2 regions of the Candidatus Syntrophocurvum alkaliphilum genome follow, and region 1 is predicted to be linked to the other one. Evidence: riboswitches for the same ligand, from Rfam matches in the RefSeq annotation. Region 1 holds a riboswitch; the other holds the start of a gene.
The links. A riboswitch is a leader RNA that binds a small molecule or an ion and turns the genes downstream of it on or off. The one in region 1 is predicted to bind cyclic di-AMP.
Positions count from the first base shown of each region.

Region 2: it holds a riboswitch for cyclic di-AMP, as region 1 does, so the genes downstream of both, SYNTR_RS02115 (quaternary amine ABC transporter ATP-binding protein) here and SYNTR_RS06580 (ABC transporter permease) in region 1, are expected to answer to the same signal.

Region 1 covers NZ_CP046457.1:1,348,375-1,358,637, reverse strand. The annotation lists gene SYNTR_RS06595 (betaine/proline/choline family ABC transporter ATP-binding protein) at 1-861, shown strand, start outside; gene SYNTR_RS06590 (ABC transporter permease) at 848-1,579, shown strand; gene SYNTR_RS06585 (glycine betaine ABC transporter substrate-binding protein) at 1,602-2,567, shown strand; cyclic di-AMP (ydaO/yuaA leader) riboswitch at 2,820-2,955, shown strand; gene SYNTR_RS06580 (ABC transporter permease) at 3,060-3,680, shown strand; gene SYNTR_RS06575 (betaine/proline/choline family ABC transporter ATP-binding protein) at 3,700-4,812, shown strand; gene SYNTR_RS06570 (ABC transporter permease) at 4,799-5,530, shown strand; gene SYNTR_RS11600 (glycine betaine ABC transporter substrate-binding protein) at 5,553-6,506, shown strand; gene SYNTR_RS06560 (hypothetical protein) at 6,562-6,858, opposite strand; gene SYNTR_RS06555 (peptidoglycan-binding protein) at 7,248-8,456, shown strand; gene SYNTR_RS06550 (DUF3784 domain-containing protein) at 8,632-8,946, shown strand; gene SYNTR_RS06545 (YifB family Mg chelatase-like AAA ATPase) at 9,086-10,263, shown strand, end outside.
Region 2 covers NZ_CP046457.1:422,664-432,926, reverse strand. The annotation lists gene SYNTR_RS02130 (glycine betaine ABC transporter substrate-binding protein) at 1-4, opposite strand, end outside; gene SYNTR_RS02125 (glycine betaine ABC transporter substrate-binding protein) at 319-1,209, opposite strand; gene SYNTR_RS02120 (ABC transporter permease) at 1,227-2,093, opposite strand; gene SYNTR_RS02115 (quaternary amine ABC transporter ATP-binding protein) at 2,086-3,282, opposite strand; cyclic di-AMP (ydaO/yuaA leader) riboswitch at 3,469-3,595, opposite strand; gene SYNTR_RS02110 (hypothetical protein) at 4,026-4,454, shown strand; gene speB (agmatinase) at 4,573-5,433, opposite strand; gene speE (polyamine aminopropyltransferase) at 5,444-6,265, opposite strand; gene SYNTR_RS02095 (pyruvoyl-dependent arginine decarboxylase) at 6,285-6,743, opposite strand; gene SYNTR_RS02090 (selenium metabolism-associated LysR family transcriptional regulator) at 6,873-7,775, opposite strand; gene SYNTR_RS02085 (SufB/SufD family protein) at 7,797-8,720, opposite strand; gene SYNTR_RS02080 (ABC transporter ATP-binding protein) at 8,707-9,456, opposite strand; gene SYNTR_RS02075 (Fur family transcriptional regulator) at 9,719-10,147, opposite strand.

The sequences.
Region 1 (10,263 bases):
GAAATAGGCTTATTTCCACATATGACAATAGCAGAAAACATTGCAACAGTACCAAAAGAGAAAAAGTGGTCGCAATCAAAAATAAATTCAAGGATAGATGAACTATTAAATTTAGTTGGATTAGATCCTGAAATTTATAGAAACAGGAAACCAGATGCACTAAGTGGTGGTCAAAGGCAACGAGTGGGAGTAGCAAGAGCCTTAGCAGCTGATCCACCTATATTATTAATGGATGAACCATTTGGAGCAGTTGATCCAATAACAAGAACCCACTTACAAAATGAGTTTATAAGACTACAAAAAGAGATAAACAAAACCATAATATTTGTAACTCATGATATAGATGAGGCAATAAAAATGGGAGATAAAATTGCGGTAATGCGCGAAGGCAACCTTATACAGTATGATGAACCCAACAACTTATTAAGTTCTCCAGCAGATAGCTTTGTAGAATCATTAATTGGAAGCAATCGCTCAATCAAAAGATTAAACTTAATCAAAGTAAAAGATGTACTAAATACAAAATTACCAAGCATAAACCTAAACACCATATCAGAAATAACATCCAAACAACTACTAGATAGCAAAGCAAAAGCTTTACCGGTAACTGATGAAAACTTAAGATTTTGTGGAATCTTAGAAACTAAGCACATACTAAACAACAAGGAAAATAAAGCCTTAGAAAGCTTAATAAAACCATGCAGTAGCTTAGTTCAAGATGAAGCAACATTAGGAGATGCACTATCTGCAATGTTAAATACAGGAGAAAAATATGCTGTAGTATTAAACGACAACCAAGAACCTAAAGGAGTACTAACCATAGCATATATATTGGAGCTGATGAAAGATGATGCAGCATAGTAATAACTTATGGTTAAAATTTATTCCTGTAATATTATTTATTGGTTTAGGAATAGGAATAACAATTTACTTTGTAAACAATCCCGGAGGTGCTATGGCAGCTAGGGTGTTGAGTTATGACTATATATTGCGATTGACTCAGGAACACATAACCATGGTATTAGTATCTTCCATAGCAGCTATCCTAACAGCTATTCCTCTAGGAATAATAATAAGCAGGGAAAAAGTAGGAGCAATAGGCCCATTTATTGAGAATACAGTTAATGTAGCTCAAACAGTACCGAGTTTAGCAATCATAGCATTATTTTTCACAATATTTGGCCTAGGATTTTATACAGCAGTTTTTGCTCTATGGTGTTATTCATTACTACCAATTTTAAGAAACACATATGCTGGAATAAAAAGTGTACCACCAGGTGTAATTGAAGCAGCTAAAGGTATGGGAATGCCAAACTATAGGATATTATACCAAATAGAAATGCCATTAGCATTTCCTGTAATAATGGCAGGTATTCGTAACGCTGTAGTAATAAATGTTGGAACCGCAACCTTGGCTACATTCATAGGCGCTGGAGGACTAGGACACTTAATAGTAACTGGGATTCAGGTACAACGATTATCATTACTGTTAGTAGGATGTATATTAAGTGCATTATTAGCACTAACTTTCGATCATTTATTAGCAATTTTAGAACAAAGGGGTATAAAGATTACTTAATTTTTAAATGGAGGGGATTTATATGCTATCTTTAAAACAATCCAAAAAGATGACAACTTTAGTAGCTATCATTAGTGTTTTTGCACTACTATTAGTTGGCTGTGCTGGTCAAGCTGGTGCACCAGGTGAACCAGGTGAAATTGATGAATGGACATTTGCTACGAACCATGAATTCTCAGTAAGACCAGATGGACTTCCTGAGCTAGTACAAGTATATGACTTTGAGTTTGATAATGTTGAGGTTATGGATTTAGGCATTACATATGGTGCCTTACAGGAAAACAGAGTCTCTGCAGCAATGGGGTTTGGAACAGATGGACGTATAGCAGCTTTTGATTTAGTAAACCTAGTAGATGATAAAAACTTCTTCCCGGTTTACAATCCTGCACCAGTAGTACGTACAGACGTAATTGAACAATATCCTGAGTTAGAAGAATTAATGCAACCAGTAAGTGAGGCTTTAGACACAGATACCATGATTGAACTAAATAGAGCAGTTGATGTAGATGATAAAGATGTAACACAGGTTGCTGTAGACTGGTTAAATAGTGAAGGAATTTTAACTGGCGAACAAGTTGAAAATGCAGGCGAAATTTCAGTTGGTTCTAAAGAATTTACTGAGCAGCTATTACTTGGAGCAATTACTATAGCAGTATTAGAAGATGCTGGCTTTGATGTTGAAGATAACACTAACTTAAGTGGAAGTGTAGTTGTCCGTGAATCCTTACTAAATGGTGATGTAGATATTTATTGGGAATACACAGGAACTGCATGGCTAACCTATCTTGAGCACGAAGAAGCAATTACCGATCCTGTAGAGTGTTATGAAGCAGTTAAACAAGAAGACTTAGAGAAAAATGATTTAGTATGGTTAGACTATGCTCCATTTAACAACACTTATACAATAATGATGCGCCAAGCTGATGCTGATGCATTAGGAATTGAATCAATAAGCGATCTTGCTGAACTTATTAATCAAAGACAATAATCAAAATCGAGTCAAATGGGACGGTTCCTATTGACTCACTTAACAATATATAAAACTAAAAAAAAACCTGTTCTTTTTTAAGAACAGGTTTTTTTTAGTTAAGTACGATACAAACAATATTTTAAAGATTTATAAAGAATTTATAGTTGAAAATATATAAAATAAACTCTCATAGTCAAAAACAATATGATATTTAAAGATATGAAAGAATTATGATTTCCATTATTCAAATAGATTATGCTAACATTACTTATGAATTAAACGCCGAGTTCTCAAAAATATGAGAAGCGGGGGAACCGAATTAATGGGGTGAGTCCACGTAAGTGGTAGGGCTACCTTACAGTCCGAATCCGTCAGCTAACTTCGTAGGCGTTGTGAGAAAGAATGTGATACATACTTTAAGGTCTAGACTAAACAATAGGTCTAGGTTCATACGCTCTATGCCTTTCTTTCTTTATTTTCTTACCCGCTTCACACAAAAATGGTGATTATATGGATTTATGGTATTACTTTATTAACAATCTAGACAATGTAATCAGATTAACAGCAGAGCATATTGTATTAGTCGGAGTATCTGTAGGTTTTGCAGTGCTAATAGGAGTAGGATTAGGTGTCCTAATTAGCTATTACCAAGTCTTGGCAAGAGGTGTACTTTACATATGCCAAGTAATAATGACCATACCAAGCTTAGCAGTATTTGGCCTGTTAATACCCCTATTTGGCATAGGTTTTAAAACAGGTGTAATAGCATTGGTTCTATACTCTTTATTACCAATAGTACGTAACACATATACAGGTATAGAGGAGATAGATCCTGCTGTAATACAAGCTGCACAAGGTATGGGAATGAATGAAACTAATATATTGCGCAAAATCAAACTACCACTTGCATGGCCTATTATAATGGCAGGAATTAGAACATCAGTAGTAATGATAATAGGAATAGGAGCCATAGCATCCTTTGTAGGAGCAGGTGGATTAGGAGAATTCATATTCCGAGGAATCTCACAGTGGAATATGAACTCAGTACTAGTAGGAGCAATTTTTGTTTCAATTGTAGCAATAGTAGCAGACCGACTATTAAAGTGGGCAGAACATCGCACTAGAGTCTAAAAAAAGGAGGTGTAGTGCTTTGATAAAACTAGAGAATCTGCATAAAGTTTTTCCGGGTTCAGAAGTACCAGCAGTTAATAATTTAAATATGCAAATAAACGAAGGAGAAACATGTGTATTTGTAGGTCCATCAGGTTGTGGTAAAACAACCACGATGAAGATGATAAATCGCTTAGTAAAACCAACATCAGGAATAATAAAAATAAATGATTCTGATACAACCAATCTAAACCCAATAGAACTGCGCCAAAACATAGGTTATGTAATACAAGAAATAGGCTTATTTCCACATATGACAATAGCAGAAAACATTGCAACAGTACCAAAAGAGAAAAAGTGGTCGCAATCAAAAATAAATTCAAGGATAGATGAACTATTAAATTTAGTTGGATTAGATCCTGAAATTTATAGAAACAGGAAACCAGATGCACTAAGTGGTGGTCAAAGGCAACGAGTGGGAGTAGCAAGAGCCTTAGCAGCTGATCCACCTATATTATTAATGGATGAACCATTTGGAGCAGTTGATCCAATAACAAGAACCCACTTACAAAATGAGTTTATAAGACTACAAAAAGAGATAAACAAAACCATAATATTTGTAACTCATGATATAGATGAGGCAATAAAAATGGGAGATAAAATTGCGGTAATGCGCGAAGGCAACCTTATACAGTATGATGAACCCAACAACTTATTAAGTTCTCCAGCAGATAGCTTTGTAGAATCATTAATTGGAAGCAATCGCTCAATCAAAAGATTAAACTTAATCAAAGTAAAAGATGTACTAAATACAAAATTACCAAGCATAAACCTAAACACCATATCAGAAATAACATCCAAACAACTACTAGATAGCAAAGCAAAAGCTTTACCGGTAACTGATGAAAACTTAAGATTTTGTGGAATCTTAGAAACTAAGCACATACTAAACAACAAGGAAAATAAAGCCTTAGAAAGCTTAATAAAACCATGCAGTAGCTTAGTTCAAGATGAAGCAACATTAGGAGATGCACTATCTGCAATGTTAAATACAGGAGAAAAATATGCTGTAGTATTAAACGACAACCAAGAACCTAAAGGAGTACTAACCATAGCATATATATTGGAGCTGATGAAAGATGATGCAGCATAGTAATAACTTATGGTTAAAATTTATTCCTGTAATATTATTTATTGGTTTAGGAATAGGAATAACAATTTACTTTGTAAACAATCCCGGAGGTGCTATGGCAGCTAGGGTGTTGAGTTATGACTATATATTGCGATTGACTCAGGAACACATAACCATGGTATTAGTATCTTCCATAGCAGCTATCCTAACAGCTATTCCTCTAGGAATAATAATAAGCAGGGAAAAAGTAGGAGCAATAGGCCCATTTATTGAGAATACAGTTAATGTAGCTCAAACAGTACCGAGTTTAGCAATCATAGCATTATTTTTCACAATATTTGGCCTAGGATTTTATACAGCAGTTTTTGCTCTATGGTGTTATTCATTACTACCAATTTTAAGAAACACATATGCTGGAATAAAAAGTGTACCACCAGGTGTAATTGAAGCAGCTAAAGGTATGGGAATGCCAAACTATAGGATATTATACCAAATAGAAATGCCATTAGCATTTCCTGTAATAATGGCAGGTATTCGTAACGCTGTAGTAATAAATGTTGGAACCGCAACCTTGGCTACATTCATAGGCGCTGGAGGACTAGGACACTTAATAGTAACTGGGATTCAGGTACAACGATTATCATTACTGTTAGTAGGATGTATATTAAGTGCATTATTAGCACTAACTTTCGATCATTTATTAGCAATTCTAGAACAAAGGGGTATAAAGATTACTTAATTTAAAAATGGAGGGGATTTATATGCTATCTTTAAAACAATCCAAAAAGATGACAACTTTAGTAGCTATCATTAGTGTTTTTGCACTACTATTAGTTGGCTGTGCTGGTCAAGCTGGTGCACCAGGTGAAATTGATGACTGGGTATTTGCTACGGACCATGAATTTTCAGTAAGACCAGATGGACTTCCTGAGCTAGTACAAGTATATGGTTTTGAATTTGATGATGTTGAAGTTATGGACTTAGGTATTACATATGGTGCCTTAAGAGAGCACCAGGTAGCAGCAGCTATGGGATTCTCAACTGATGGACGTATAGCAGCCTTTGATTTAGTAAACCTTGTAGATGATAAAAACTTCTTCCCGGTTTACAATCCTGCGCCAGTAGTACGTACAGACGTAATTGAACAATATCCTGAGTTAGAAGAATTAATGCAACCAGTAAGTGATGCTTTAGACACAGATACCATGCTTGAACTAAATGCTTCAGTAGATGTAGATGGTAAAGATGTAACACAGGTTGCTGTAGATTGGTTAAATAGTGAAGGAATCCTAACCGGAGAACAGGCTGAAAATGCAGGTGAAATTTCAGTTGGTTCTAAAGAATTTACTGAGCAGCTATTACTTGGAGCAATTACTATAGCAGTATTAGAAGATGCGGGTTTTGATGTTGAAGATAATACAAACTTAAGTGGAAGCGTAGTAGTACGTGAAGCATTACTAAATGGTGATGTAGATATTTATTGGGAATACACTGGAACTGCATGGTTAACCTACCTTGAGCACGAAGAAGCAATTACAGATTCTCAAGAGTGTTATGAAGCAGTTAAACAAGAAGACTTAGAGAAAAATGATTTAGTATGGTTAGACTATGCTCCATTTAACAACACTTATACAATAATGATGCGCCAAGCTGATGCTGATGCATTAGGAATTGAATCAATAAGCGATCTTGCAGATCATATAAATGAAAGATAATCAGAATTAAAAACAGTGAGTCAAAAGGGACGGTTCCTTTTGACTCATTTTTATTTTAACAATTAAAATAAAATTCATTTAACAAATCTCGAGCTTTAGCTTCATGACTTTTTTTAACTTCTATAACAGCTGTAGTAGTTTGAGAAAGTTGCATGCGGCTAAAAGGATGAGTCTTAGTTTTTAATCTGCATTTTACTCCTTTAGCTTTTAAATAAGAATATCTAGCATTAACTTCTGGTAGGTTACTTTGCGAACCTCCATATACATCTACCCATCCTAATTTATCTTGAATGACTATTATTATATATGCAATCCCACCTAGAATAAATATAAATAAACTTGACCCGTCCATATTATCACCCTCATTCAAAATGTTAAAAATCTTTATTATGCTTTTTTCTATTATACAATAACAAGGAACAAAAAATGTTTTATAGATGCTTATATATATATATATAGCTTCAAATTATCGACGTTGAATATAGTATAACTGTATTTTGAATTATATTTTTATTAGCTACAATAATAATGTAGAATACAAAAATTCACCCCTCCAAACACCATCATGTGGGGTCACTCCAACCCGTCCCCTTTGACTCTTTTTTTCTTTTGTGATAAATGGACATGTTAGCATAAAAAACCACTATTATTAAAAAACAAACAAAATTATAGTGATTTTACAATACTGCCTTAATTAATGAATGAAGCAAGGTGAGGGTTTATTAGTAGTCAATTGGCTGTTTGTCCTATAATGTCGAAATAGTTAAACTTTTAATAATCGCCTATTATAAAATAATGAAAGGAAGTGTTTTTACGTTTACATTACAACATAAACAGGTCTTATTTTTAAGTATTTTTATTTTACTAGTATTTGCTTTTTTACCAAAGGCAGAAGCTAGTGTGTATGGTGACCAGACATTATCTGTAGGAAGTAGAGGAGCTGCTGTCAGTGTCTTACAAAATGATTTAACAAGACAAGGTTTTAATACATATGGTGTAGATGGTATATTTGATCAAAATACCCATAATGCAGTTGAGAACTTTCAAAGAGCTAAAGGGATACAAGTTGATGGTATTGTAGGGTCACAAACAAAATCAGCTTTGCAGGAAGAAGTAGCTAAAAGTATTGCATTAAGAGCTTCACTTAGGTATAGTGACCAAACATTATCTATAGGTAGCAGAGGGGAGGCAGTTAGTGCATTACAAGACGACTTAACAAGACAAGGTTTTAATACATATGGTGTAGATGGTATATTTGGTCAAAATACCCATAATGCAGTTGAGAACTTTCAAAGAGCTAAAGGGATACAAGCTGATGGTATTGTAGGTCCACAAACAAAATTAGCTTTACAAGAAGAAGTAGCAAAAAGTAATGCTTATAGAGCTTCACTAACTTATAATGCTAATACAAATAATAACACCAATACAACTGTTTCTAGAGGAAGTCGCACAGATATTCATAGATATCCACATTTAAGTAAAGTAAATGGAGAATTTGGCCAATTTAGGTACAGGTCATTACAGGGTGGTAGAATAGAAATAGATCCAGTATGGGTACAGGAAAATATAGTAACAATAACACTACCTGGTTTAAATAGACAAGTGCAGGTACATAAAAATGCTGCTCCAAACTTTATACATGCATTTACATTGATCAAAAAAGGTACTGCCAATATAAATGGGCGAGAAGTACCATTACTAAGTCTTATTGAAACTATGGATGGGACATGGGTTCCTAGACATGTTATGTGGAACCCTTCAAGAGGTTTAAGTAACCATTCTTGGGGAACCGCTATAGACATAAATGCGGCTGGTAATCTTAGATACGTCTGTCCAACAAATGAACCAAATCACCCTAACTTAATCCTTTGGGAAAAAGCCTTCAAACCTGCAGGATTCAGTTGGGGCAACAGATTCAATGATGCAATGCACTACGAAATAATAAGATAACGAGTCAAAGGGGACGGTTCCTTCTGACTCACTTTCAGATTGGTATATATTCCGGTGTTCAAAAAAGCTTGGCATTGCCAAGCTTTTTTTTAGTGACAAAGATTAAAAGCATTTTTTGATTATGTAGTATAATTTAATTAAATAACTTAAGAATTAATTCAGGGAGGATATAATTGTGGGATTATTAATAATACATGGAGTTATTGCATTATTATTAGTTGGAATGGGTATCATTATTAAGCATTTTGGTGGAGAAAGCCTAATTGCTGGATATAATACTGCATCAAAAGAAGCCCAAGACTACATGAGAGCAAAGGGTATAGGGAGATTTATTGGTGATTATCTCTACCTACTAGCTGCAATAATCATACTTGGATCTATTGGCTATAGTTTTGACCTTAATTATAGTATAACAATATCTTGGATTTTATTTATTATTGTAACTATTTTAATGGTAATAAAAGCTCAAAAATTTACTCCTCAAAAATAGATATTAGCATTTGAAAAGGATTTAAAAGTGAGTCAAAAGGAACCGTCCCCTTTGACTCAAACAAAAAATTTCCTCTAATACAGGAAAATGGTAGAACAATATCGAAATAATACCCCAAACATTTATTCGGGGTGAAGTGATGTTAGCAACAGTTAATACTATGGTTTTAAATGGTGTTGAAGCCGAACCAGTTAAAGTAGAGGTAGATATTCAGAATGCACTTCCTGGTTTTGAGATAGTTGGTCTTGCCTCAACTGCGGTTAAAGAAGCTAGAGATAGAGTTAAACTAGCTATAAAAAATTCAGGTTTAAAGTTTCCCAACAGAAAGATAATAGTTAATTTAGCTCCAGCTGATATGAAAAAAGAAGGTAGTCATTTTGATTTAGCAATAGCAGCTGGGATTATTATGTCATGGCAAGAATTGGATAATAATATTAGCAACTATTTTTTTGTAGGTGAATTATCTCTAGATGGAAGTGTAAGAAAAGTTCCAGGTGTCTTACCTATGGCTATTGAGTTAGCTAAGTATGACGATAACAAATTAGTTGTACCCTATGAAAATGAAGAAGAAGCTGCACTAATAAATGATACAAATATTTATCGATTATCCCATTTAACAGAACTGATTAATTTTCTATATGGTAATACAAGTTTACAAATCGTAAAATCTCCTCAAATAACAACTACTAACAAATTCCCTCTGGATTTTGCAGAGGTAAAAGGTCAAGAGTCAGCTAAAAGGGCTTTGAAAATAGCGGCTGCAGGCCAACATAATGCATTGTTAATAGGTCCGCCGGGGGGTGGAAAAACAATGTTAGCTAAAAGATTACCAGGTATAATGCCAGAAATGACTAGAAACGAAATTTTAGAAACCACAAAAATATATTCAGTTGCTAATCTGCTTAATTCTGATACTCCTTTAATAACAACAAGACCATTTCGTTCCCCTCACAAAAATGCATCAGCTGCTAGTATTATCGGTGGTGGAAGAGTTCCTAGACCAGGTGAAATTAGTCTAGCCCAAAATGGAGTTTTGTTTTTAGATGAATTGCCTGAATTTAATCGGGATGTTTTAGAATCCTTGAGGCAACCATTAGAAGATAAAACTGTCACTATTGCTAGAACTCACTCGACCTATACTTATCCTGCAAATTTTTCCTTGATTGGTAGTATGAACCCTTGTCCGTGTGGCAATTTTGGTTCTGATATAGAATGCCGCTGTTCTCCTCTTCAAATTCATCGATATCTTAGTCGTATTAGTGGCCCTTTATTAGACCGAATGGATTTACATGTTGAGGTGCCTAGAATTAAATATGA
Region 2 (10,263 bases), 930 kb from region 1:
TCATTAGAAACCCTCCCTCTTTATTTTTTTAGAAATCCTCTTTTTTACATACTTATATAAGTTATAACACTATAACAAACATAAATTTTTGTATAGTAATAATATTTAATACAGAGGGTAATAGAAATAAACTAAATAATTTGTCGTAGAAATTTAATTGAATGTATAACATATAAAATAATCACTTAATAAAAATATACCCTAACTGAACACACACGCAAAATATAGTAAAATAAACTAATTAATTTCAACTTACAATTAAATAAAAACCCTACCTCATAGTGGTAGGGTTTTATAAATATTATTATATTTGCAAACTTATGGTAACCACTGGTTTACTAAGTCTTGATTTTCAGCTACCCATTGTTCTGCAGCTGCTTGGGTATCACCCATTTCCTCAACCATTACCATAGCATCTCCTAAATCATCTGGAGTCCAATAATGATTACTTAATAATTCATATACTTCTGGTAAATCTTCTTGTAATCCTTGTCTAACAAGGTTGTTAATTGTTTCTTCTTCACCTAATATAAGCTTTGGATCTTCTAAGATTTTTAAGTCATATGAACCAAACTTCCAGTGTGGTGCCCATCCTGTAACTACAACAGGTTCTTCATTGGAGATAGCACGATCTAATGCAGCTGTCATAGTAGCATCACTACCTTCAACTAATTCAAAGCCTGCTTCATCTAATCCATATTCAACTATTAAATCTTCTGTTAGACCCATTACTCCAGCACCAGGATCTATACCAACAATTTCACCATTTAGTTCATCAACATAGTCAGGTAATTCTTCAATAGAGTTAAACTCTGCATACTCAGGAGCTACTAAGCCTAGTACAGCACCTTCCATCGCTGGTCCAAGGTCTTCGATTTGATCACCATATTGATCCATATATTCAGCATGAGTTACTGGTAACCAAGCTGTTACCATTGCATCTCCATCACCAGTTGCTAGACCTGTATACATAGCACTAGCTGCTAGCGGCATTGTCTCAACATTGTATCCACCTATTTCATTTTCTAAAATATGAGCCATTATATGAGTTGTAGCATTTGCACAATCCCACTCAACATATAAAAGTGTTACATCTTGCACATCTGGTACATCCGGATCATCGGCAGGTCCACACCCCATAACACTTACAGTTGCAAACATTATTAAGGCTATTAAAGCTAATAATTTACTTTGTTTTTTTAACATCATAATTTAACATTCCTCCTTTATTCTTCTTGAGAATTTCCTAAGTTTTGAGTTATTCTGTCTAAAATTATGGCAACAATAACAATTGCTAACCCAGCTTCAAACCCTGTTCCTATGTCTAATCTCTGTATTCCTCGCCATACCTCCCCTCCTAAGCCTCTGGCTCCTATCATACTAGCTATAACAACCATTGACAACGATAGCATAATACATTGATTTATTCCGGCCATTATTGTTGACCTTGCCAGCGGTAGTTCTATTTTAATCAACATCTGAGAAAATGTTGACCCAAACGATTTACCTAACTCTCTAAGTTCTTCTGGCACCTGTTGTATTCCTAATTTAGTTAATCTTATTATTGGTGGCATAGCAAATATAAGAGTAGCTATAACCGCAGGTACAACACCAAGTCCAAAAAAGAATATAGCAGGTAAAAGATATACAAAAGCTGGTAATGTCTGCATAAAATCAAGTATGGGTGTGATTATACGTTCAGCAGTTTGATTTTTTGCTGCCAATATTCCCAGTGGTACACCAATAATAATACATAAAAGTACTGCTGTTCCGACCATTGCTAGAGTTTGCATAGTCGGACCCCAAAGTCCCATATTATAAATTAAATATAGACCTAAAGCAGTAAACAATGCTACCTTCTTATCCACAATATACCAAGCAATAAGTACAAAAATAATTATAAACAATATCGGTGGTATAGCTGATAAACCATGTTGTAAATATAATAAAATAAATTCTAGTCCATCAGCTATAGCATCAAAAGCTGTACCGAATTCTGTTTGAAGATAGTTAATACCATCATCTATCCAATCACCTACTGGTACTCTAGGTATTCCTTCTGTTTGAAATGTTTCCCACCAACCTCTACTCATCTTCATCACTCCTTTCACCAGCTATTCCAGCTATTACCGAACCTCTTACTAAGATTCCTTTTAAATTTTTTTCTTCATCCACTACTGCCACAGGTATTTTAGTATGTGCTAAAACGTCTAGTAATTCGGATAAAGGAGTTTCCAAGTCTGTAACAGGGACATCCTTTTCAATAAATGAATCAAGGGTTTTAGCTCCCTGTTCAGCAGCTTCATAAGCTGCGTCTGCTGTAATAAAACCTTCTAATTTTCCTTTGCGATCGGTAACAAAAACAGATGATATTCCGTTTTTCTCCATTACTCGCAATGCCGTTCTAGGGCCATCTTTTGATCCAATCACACTACGAGGTTTAACCATTACAGATGAAGCATTTAATGCTTTAGAACGATTAACATTTTCAACGAATCTAGCAACATATTCAGTTGCCGGTGAAAGTAATATATCTTCGGGAAGACCCATTTGCACAATTTTTCCATCTTTCATTAAAGCTATACGATCACCAAGTTTTAGAGCTTCATCTAAATCATGCGTTATAAATACTATTGTTTTTTGTAATTTTTTTTGAATTTCTATTAATTCATCCTGCATTTCTTGTCTAATTAATGGATCAAGTGCACTGAAAGGCTCGTCCATTAACAAAATATCAGGATCTGTGGCTAATGCTCGAGCTATACCAACTCTTTGTTGCATACCACCACTTAGATTATGTGGATAATAATCTTCCCATCCTTTTAATCCTACCATTTCAATTGATCTTAATGCTTGTTTAATTCTTTCATCTTTTGGAGCATCCTGAACTTCAAGTCCATAAACAACGTTATCCAATATTGTTCGATGAGGCAATAATGCAAATCTTTGAAATACCATGGACATTTTCGTCCTACGTATTTCAGTTAGTTTCTTGGAATCAACCTTGGTAATATCATCACCATCAATAATAATATCTCCTGCTGTTGGCCTTATAATACAATTTATACATCTTATTAGAGTTGATTTTCCGCTACCCGAAAGTCCCATTATCACAAAACACTCGCCAGGGGCTACAGATATATTAATATCTCTTGCACCAACTACTTGTTTTGTTTGTTTTTTTATTTCCTCACTATCTACACCTTTATCTACGAGTTTCAAAGCTTTTTCTGGATTATTGCCATAAACTTTTGTTAAATTATTAACTATAATTTTATCCATTATCATCATCCTTAACAAATATTGATACTATATAGCATGCCCATATAGCATATAATTTTTTTAAAAATTATAAAAAAAATGTTATATTTTGAGGTTACTTTAAGTGGGGATTTAGGATGTTTGTACTATCCTTCAAAATAGGCATTATATGTAATATTTGAAATGCATATAAAAAACTCTATTAATCCATTCCCCCTTAATTGCTTACGAGGTTAGCTGTCGGGTTCGGGCTAGGGAGCCCTACCAATATTTGGATTCACCCCAAAAAATTTGGATCCCCCGTTCCTATACTAGGATTAAGCATAAAGAATGTTATTATAGACATCATAGGAGGCTATTTAATTATAATCTTAATTATAATCTTAATTATAGCTTTAATTTTAAAAGGAACACAAAAAGATTTAAAAGCAATATTAACCTTTAAATCCAATTTTGAACCTTAATAAGTTGCTCATAGTAAATAATCTCCAAAATAGTCTTAATTTCTTCTAAATAATTAAAATAAAGTTAAAGCTACATAAATAAACTAAATTATTTAAATAATTTTACTGCATCCTTAAGTTTTTGTAGTTATTAAATGTAATTTACAAAACAACATTTTTGTTAAGGACCTTTACACTAGGACTTGCTTTTTCTAGGGTAAAAAAATTAAAATTATTTCTATATTAACCATAAGAAGCTTGTCTATAAAATTCTAATCATATATGCTTAAATAATAACTTTTTTAAGAGGAGTGATTAGCCTTGGTAGAAAACTTTGGCATTAAATTTATTAGAAAGGAAACTCATTTAGCTTTACCTACAGTTACATCTATTAGACTTGCTCAAAATTTATATGATATTCTATTTCAATATGTAATTAATGAAGAAAAAGAAAGTAAACTTCAAGAGTTTATTGCATTACTAGAAAGTCATATTAAAAGCAAAGCAGATGGACCTTTCTCAATACCTATATCAGAAATATCTTTCCTAGAAGATGGATTAGAAGAACTAAAGCTTTTAAACTGGATGGAGGTTTCGGTATGGATTGCAGAAATAATCCCAGACACAGATGTTGATGCTAGTTTAGAATATTATGAAAATGTTTTTTCTTCATTATCTGATTATGTTAAATATAAAAAAATTTCAGATAATAGAATATTATTATACCCTTATAGTTTAATTAGTTATTAGATAATAACTAATTGTATTTCCAAGGCAAAAAGCTGCAATTAAAAAAGATAGTATGGATTATTCAATCCTTACTATCTTTACTCCTGTTATTTCTATGTGTTTAACATTTAATTCGTTTTTAATAAGCTAGTAATGCCTCCCTTAATATTTTTGCACCTAATATTGAGGTATTATCACCTTTTTCGAATGGTGGTGAAATTTCAACTAAATCAAAACCTACTATATTTAAACAATTTAGATCGCGTAATATTTGTAAAAGTTCTCGTGAAGTAAATCCTGCCGCTTCTGGAGTACCAGTACCTGGAGCAAAAGCAGGATCTAAAAAATCAATATCAACAGTTATATATACAGGCTTATTCCCTATCTTTGCCTTAAGTTCATCCACGTTAGGTAGAGTATCTAAGTATAAATTAGTATTTTCCCTAGCATATTCAAATTCTTCTTTAGTTCCAGATCGAATTCCTAACTGGTATAAGTTTTTTTCTGGTATTAAATCAACTATTTTTCGCATAACTGTAGCATGGGACATACTTTCCCCCAGGTAATCTTCTCGCAAATCAGCATGAGCATCAAATTGTATAACCACAAGATTATTATAAAATTGTGTATAAGCTTTAATAAGTGCTAGTGTTACAAGATGTTCTCCACCAATAGCATAAACTTTTTTACCTAAATTAAGTAATTCCTCTGTAACTAGTTCCATTCTGTTTAATGATTCAGCAATATTACCAAAAGGTATAATTAAATCTCCTACATCGTAGTAATTAATTTCTTCTAGAGATTTATCTAAGTATACACTATATTCTTCAATACCTTCTGATACCTCTCTAACTCTGTAAGGAGCCAACCTAGTACCGGGCCTAAAGCTAGTTGTAGCATCCATAGGTAAACCTACGATAACTTTTTCACATTTTTCAAATTCTTTGCTTGCCCCTAAAAAAAGAGCTTTTTGTTCTATTAAATTTATAATTTTATTCATATAACCACTCTTAAGTAATAATATTTTTAACAAAATTAGGTAGCATAAATGCAGCTTGATGTATAGCTGACGTGTAGTATTTTAAGTCTAAATCACCAGAAAACACAACTTTTTCAGGATCATGTTTTTTAGATCCAATAGTAAATGACCATAAACCACTTGGATAAGTTGGAATACTCGCTAAGTATAGTTTGGTTGTATTAAAGACATTATTAATACCTGAATAAGCCATTTTAATAACGTCTTTATTAAAAAATGGTGATTCACTTTGTGCAATTATTATACCATCTGCTTTTAAGCAATTATAAACATCTGTATAAAATTCTTTTGAAAAAAGTTGAATAGCAGGACCAACTGGTTCAGTAGAATCTATAATAACAACATCAAATTTATCCTTATGCTGTTTTACAAATTTTATTCCATCATCAACAATAACATTAGCTTTTGGATTATTAAAAGATAAACTTAGTTGTGGAAAAAAATCTTTTGAAGCTTGTATTACTCGATCATCTATTTCAACTAATGTTCCATTTTCAACTAAAGGATGATGAACAACCTCTCTTAATGTACCTCCATCCCCTCCACCAATTATTAATACATTTTTAGGATTAGGATGGGAATTAATAGCAACCATTGTTATCATTTCATGATAAACAAATTCATCTACTTCAGTTGTTTGTATCATGCCATCTAATAATAGCATTTTACCAAATTGATCTGTATTAACTACTGCTAAATGTTGATATTTTGTTTGTTCAACCCTTAAAGTTTCACTAATTTTACAGGAGAAACCTAATGAAGGGGTTTGATACTCAGTTACCCACAAATCCATCTTTTAGTCCTCCTTTTAATTAATACCATAGTGGAACTGCTGCAAATGCACAGGCAATGTTTTTAACTTTATGTTCAACTGAAGCAATTTTTATTTCGTCTAATTCCATTTCTCTGATTTTGAAGGCTTCTTCCACCATTTTAGTGACTTCTTTTTCTGATTCTTCTTTACTGCATCTACCTGAAAACTCCATAATTACACCAAAACTTCCATGCTTAATTCCGACAGCAACTGCAGCAGAAATTATTTCATCTTTGGTACTGCTTGTAATCTCCCCATATGCAACAGGAAGTAACGATCCCGGAGGAACCACTAAATCAGGTTCATATTCACATCCTGGAGGAAGGATACTACTTACTCTAAGTAAATTAGTGTTTCCAACCCTAGCTTTGAGTAATGCTCCGTCAAATGCCGTAAGTTCAGTTTCTCCCTCTGCAGCCGCTGCAGTAATAAAATACTTTTTGGGTAAAGGTAACATATTAATTGCACCCCCAGACATCATTAATTATTATTTTTAAATAACAGATTAATTATATACAAATAATTTATTAAAAAAAACTATTATTGCTAATTTTTTTTAATAAATAAAAAAAAGCTTAGTAGCAAACTAAGCCTTTTTTACTTTATGTTTTTTAATAAATTCAATAAAGTTAGCAACTGATTTTCGTCGGCTTTTTTGTTTGGGATATATAACATAAAAAAATCTTTTAAATTGAGGCTCTGTAAGTTTTATGCTTTTAATTTTACTGTGAGACTCTTTTTTGTTTATTGCCCACTTAGAAATTATTGAAATCCCCATTTCTGATTCCACCATTGCGAGTACAGCCTCTGTGCTCCCAGCTTCCATAAGTATTTGTAAATTATCTTTTTTAATCGCAAATTTTGATAGTGATTCCTCAATAGCCTTTCTAGTACCAGAACCTTTTTCACGAAATATCCATTTTTCATTTAACAAATCTTTAATCGAAACCTCTTTGAATTGGTTTAGATAATGATTATTAGGAACAATAACTACTAATTCATCTTCAATCCATTTAAAGCCATCTACTTTGCGATTATTAATATAACCTCCTACTACTCCTATATCTAGCTCACGTTCTGCAACTTTAGCAAAAACTTGTTCTGTATCTGCAATGTCCATAGCTAAACTAGTATTAGGATGTTGATCCTTAAATTTTTTTATAAATTGAGGCAAGATATATTGACCAGGTATTGTACTAGCTCCTAAAAACAAAGTACCTTTCCTGCTTTCAGCAACATCTTCCATTGCTAGTTCTGTTTTTTCTATTAGTTTAATTATTTCTCTAGCATAATGATATAGTGTTTCACCAGCTTCTGTGGTTTTTAACCTTCTTCCCGACCTTTCCAACAATAAAGAACCATATATCTCTTCTAATGCCTGTATTTGTTTGGTAATTGCAGGCTGCGAAATCGAAAGTTCTTCTGCTGTTTTTGATAAGTTTTGAACTTCAACAACTTTTACATAAGTTTTAAAAAGATTTAAATTCATCCACCTACACCTTGCTTATAATTATTTAAGAAAACTATTTATTATAGTATCAATTGCCTCTTGTTCAGTTAAACCTAGAGACATTAACTTAATTAACTGTTCACCTGCTATTTTTCCAATTGCTGCTTCATGGGTTAAAACTGCATTTGAATTTTCTGCCCATAACTCAGGTACAGCTTTTATTTTTGCATTATCCATTATTATAGCATCGCATTCTACATGTCCTAAACACTCAGTTTTTCCTATTAGTGAAGCATGAAAACCTTGATAAGAATCATCTTGAGCAACCGACCTTGATATAATTTGTGCTGAACCATTTTTTCCATCAATATAAATATTAATAGTTGATTCAGCAGATTGAGTTCCATCAGTAAGTAGTCTTTCAACTATTTTTAAACTGGCATTAGCTTTTACGTAAGCTTTTGTTGACCTTACTGTATCATCAACTCCTTGAATTTGTACCATTTCTAACTCGGCAAATGCACCTTCTTCTAAAGTAATAACTGTAGTTGGATTTAATACATTTTTACCTTTTTCATTACCTTCACCATAGTGCTTTTCCACATATCTCATTTTGGCATCTTTTTTTACTATTATTTCATGAATGCCATCATGTCTAGATGACATATGACTAGGATTATGTATACCACAACCAGCAATTATGTTAACATCTGCTCTTTCTCCTATAATAAATGTATTATATACTTTATCTTGAAAACCAGGTTGAGTAAGTATAACTGGTACATGAACAGATTCGTTTACTGTATCTGATTTCACCTCTACAACCATGCCGGGTTTATCCGACATAGATGTTATTGATATATTTGATGATGAACTTCTAGCAAGGGCTTGTCCGTCTTTTCTTATGTTTAAAGCACCTTCTGGAATGTCTTTTATATTAGCTATAGCATCTAGTAAGTTTGTTTCAATATTATTTAATTTCATGTATCATTTCTCCTCGACACTGTTCTATCATCTTACATTCAATATCATCTTTAATTAGTGGCCAAATTTCTTCAGAGTTACCTTTTCCTTTTATTATACCTTCATCTACAACTATTATTTCATCACAAATTGGTAATACGTTTTGGTTATGAGTAATGATTATTGCTGTTTTCTCGGGATTTCCTTTATATTCATTTACAATAATCTCTATTAACTTTCTAATAGTCCATAAGTCTACACCTGCTTCAGGTTCATCAAATATACTAATTTTAGCATCTCTTGCAAGTATCTGTGCTATCTCAATTCTTTTTATTTCTCCACCACTTAAACCAGCCCCCAAGTCTCTTTCCAGGAACTCTTCTGGGCATAAACCTACATCTCTAAGCCGAATTCTGGTTTGTACGGTATCAATATTAGGTGAGGCTATTTTTAAAATATCTTGAATACCTAAACCTTTAAATCTAGGTGGTTGTTGAAATGCATAAGCAATGCCTAAATCTGCTCTTTCACTTACGTTTAAATTACTGATATCATTACCATCTAAGTAGATCTTTCCATTATTTTGCTTATAAATTCCCATTATCAATTTAGCTAAGGAGGTTTTCCCTCCTCCGTTAGGACCTGTAATTGCATAAACTTTTCCTTTTTGAAATTCTATATTAACACCCTTAATAATTTCTTTATCGTCTCCATTGTCATCAACTAATTGTAAACTTAAATTTTCAAGCTTTAGCATTATTTTCACCTCCACTATTGATAGACGAATTAATTCTATCACATAGCTATTACTAAAGTCTAACAAAGTCTACTAATATGTAGTAGTTTTATATGTATAATTGTTTGTTGGTATTATTATGTTATTATGTAATTAAATAATAAATATATTTATACATCAAAATAAGAGTCTTTTGACTCTTAATTAATTATATATTTTCACCTACCACAAAATTAACCTTCTTGTAGTTCCCCCATCCTCTTGGTTATATATAAAATTGTTTTTACTTATTGCAATCTGGGCAGTAGCCATAAAACTTTAAGTCATGATCTACTATTTTATAACCTTTTTTTTCTAGATGAGATTCTAAATTGTTTAATAAATCTTCTTCTACCTCTGAGATATTTCCACAGTCCATGCAAATAATATGGTGATGTTGATGATTTTCATCCTCACACAACTCATATCTATATTTTCCTTCATCAAACATAGTTTTATATACAACCTCTAAACTCGCTAAACGTTCTAGTGTTCTATAAACAGTGGCTATTCCGATATTAGGCATTTTTTGCTTTGATTTAAGTAATACATCTTCTGCGCTTAAATGTTTTCCTTTATTTTCATACATTACATCTAACACAGTGGCTCTTTGTTGAGTTAATTTATAGTTATTGTTTTCCAATTTTTTGCTTATTACATCTTCCTTAGTCATTTAAACACTCCAAAGTCTTGATAATAATAATCACTATTAAAAACATTATAATCTTTATTTGACTAGTTTACAAGTTTTTACTTAATCTATAGTTAGTATAGAAATCATTATTTATC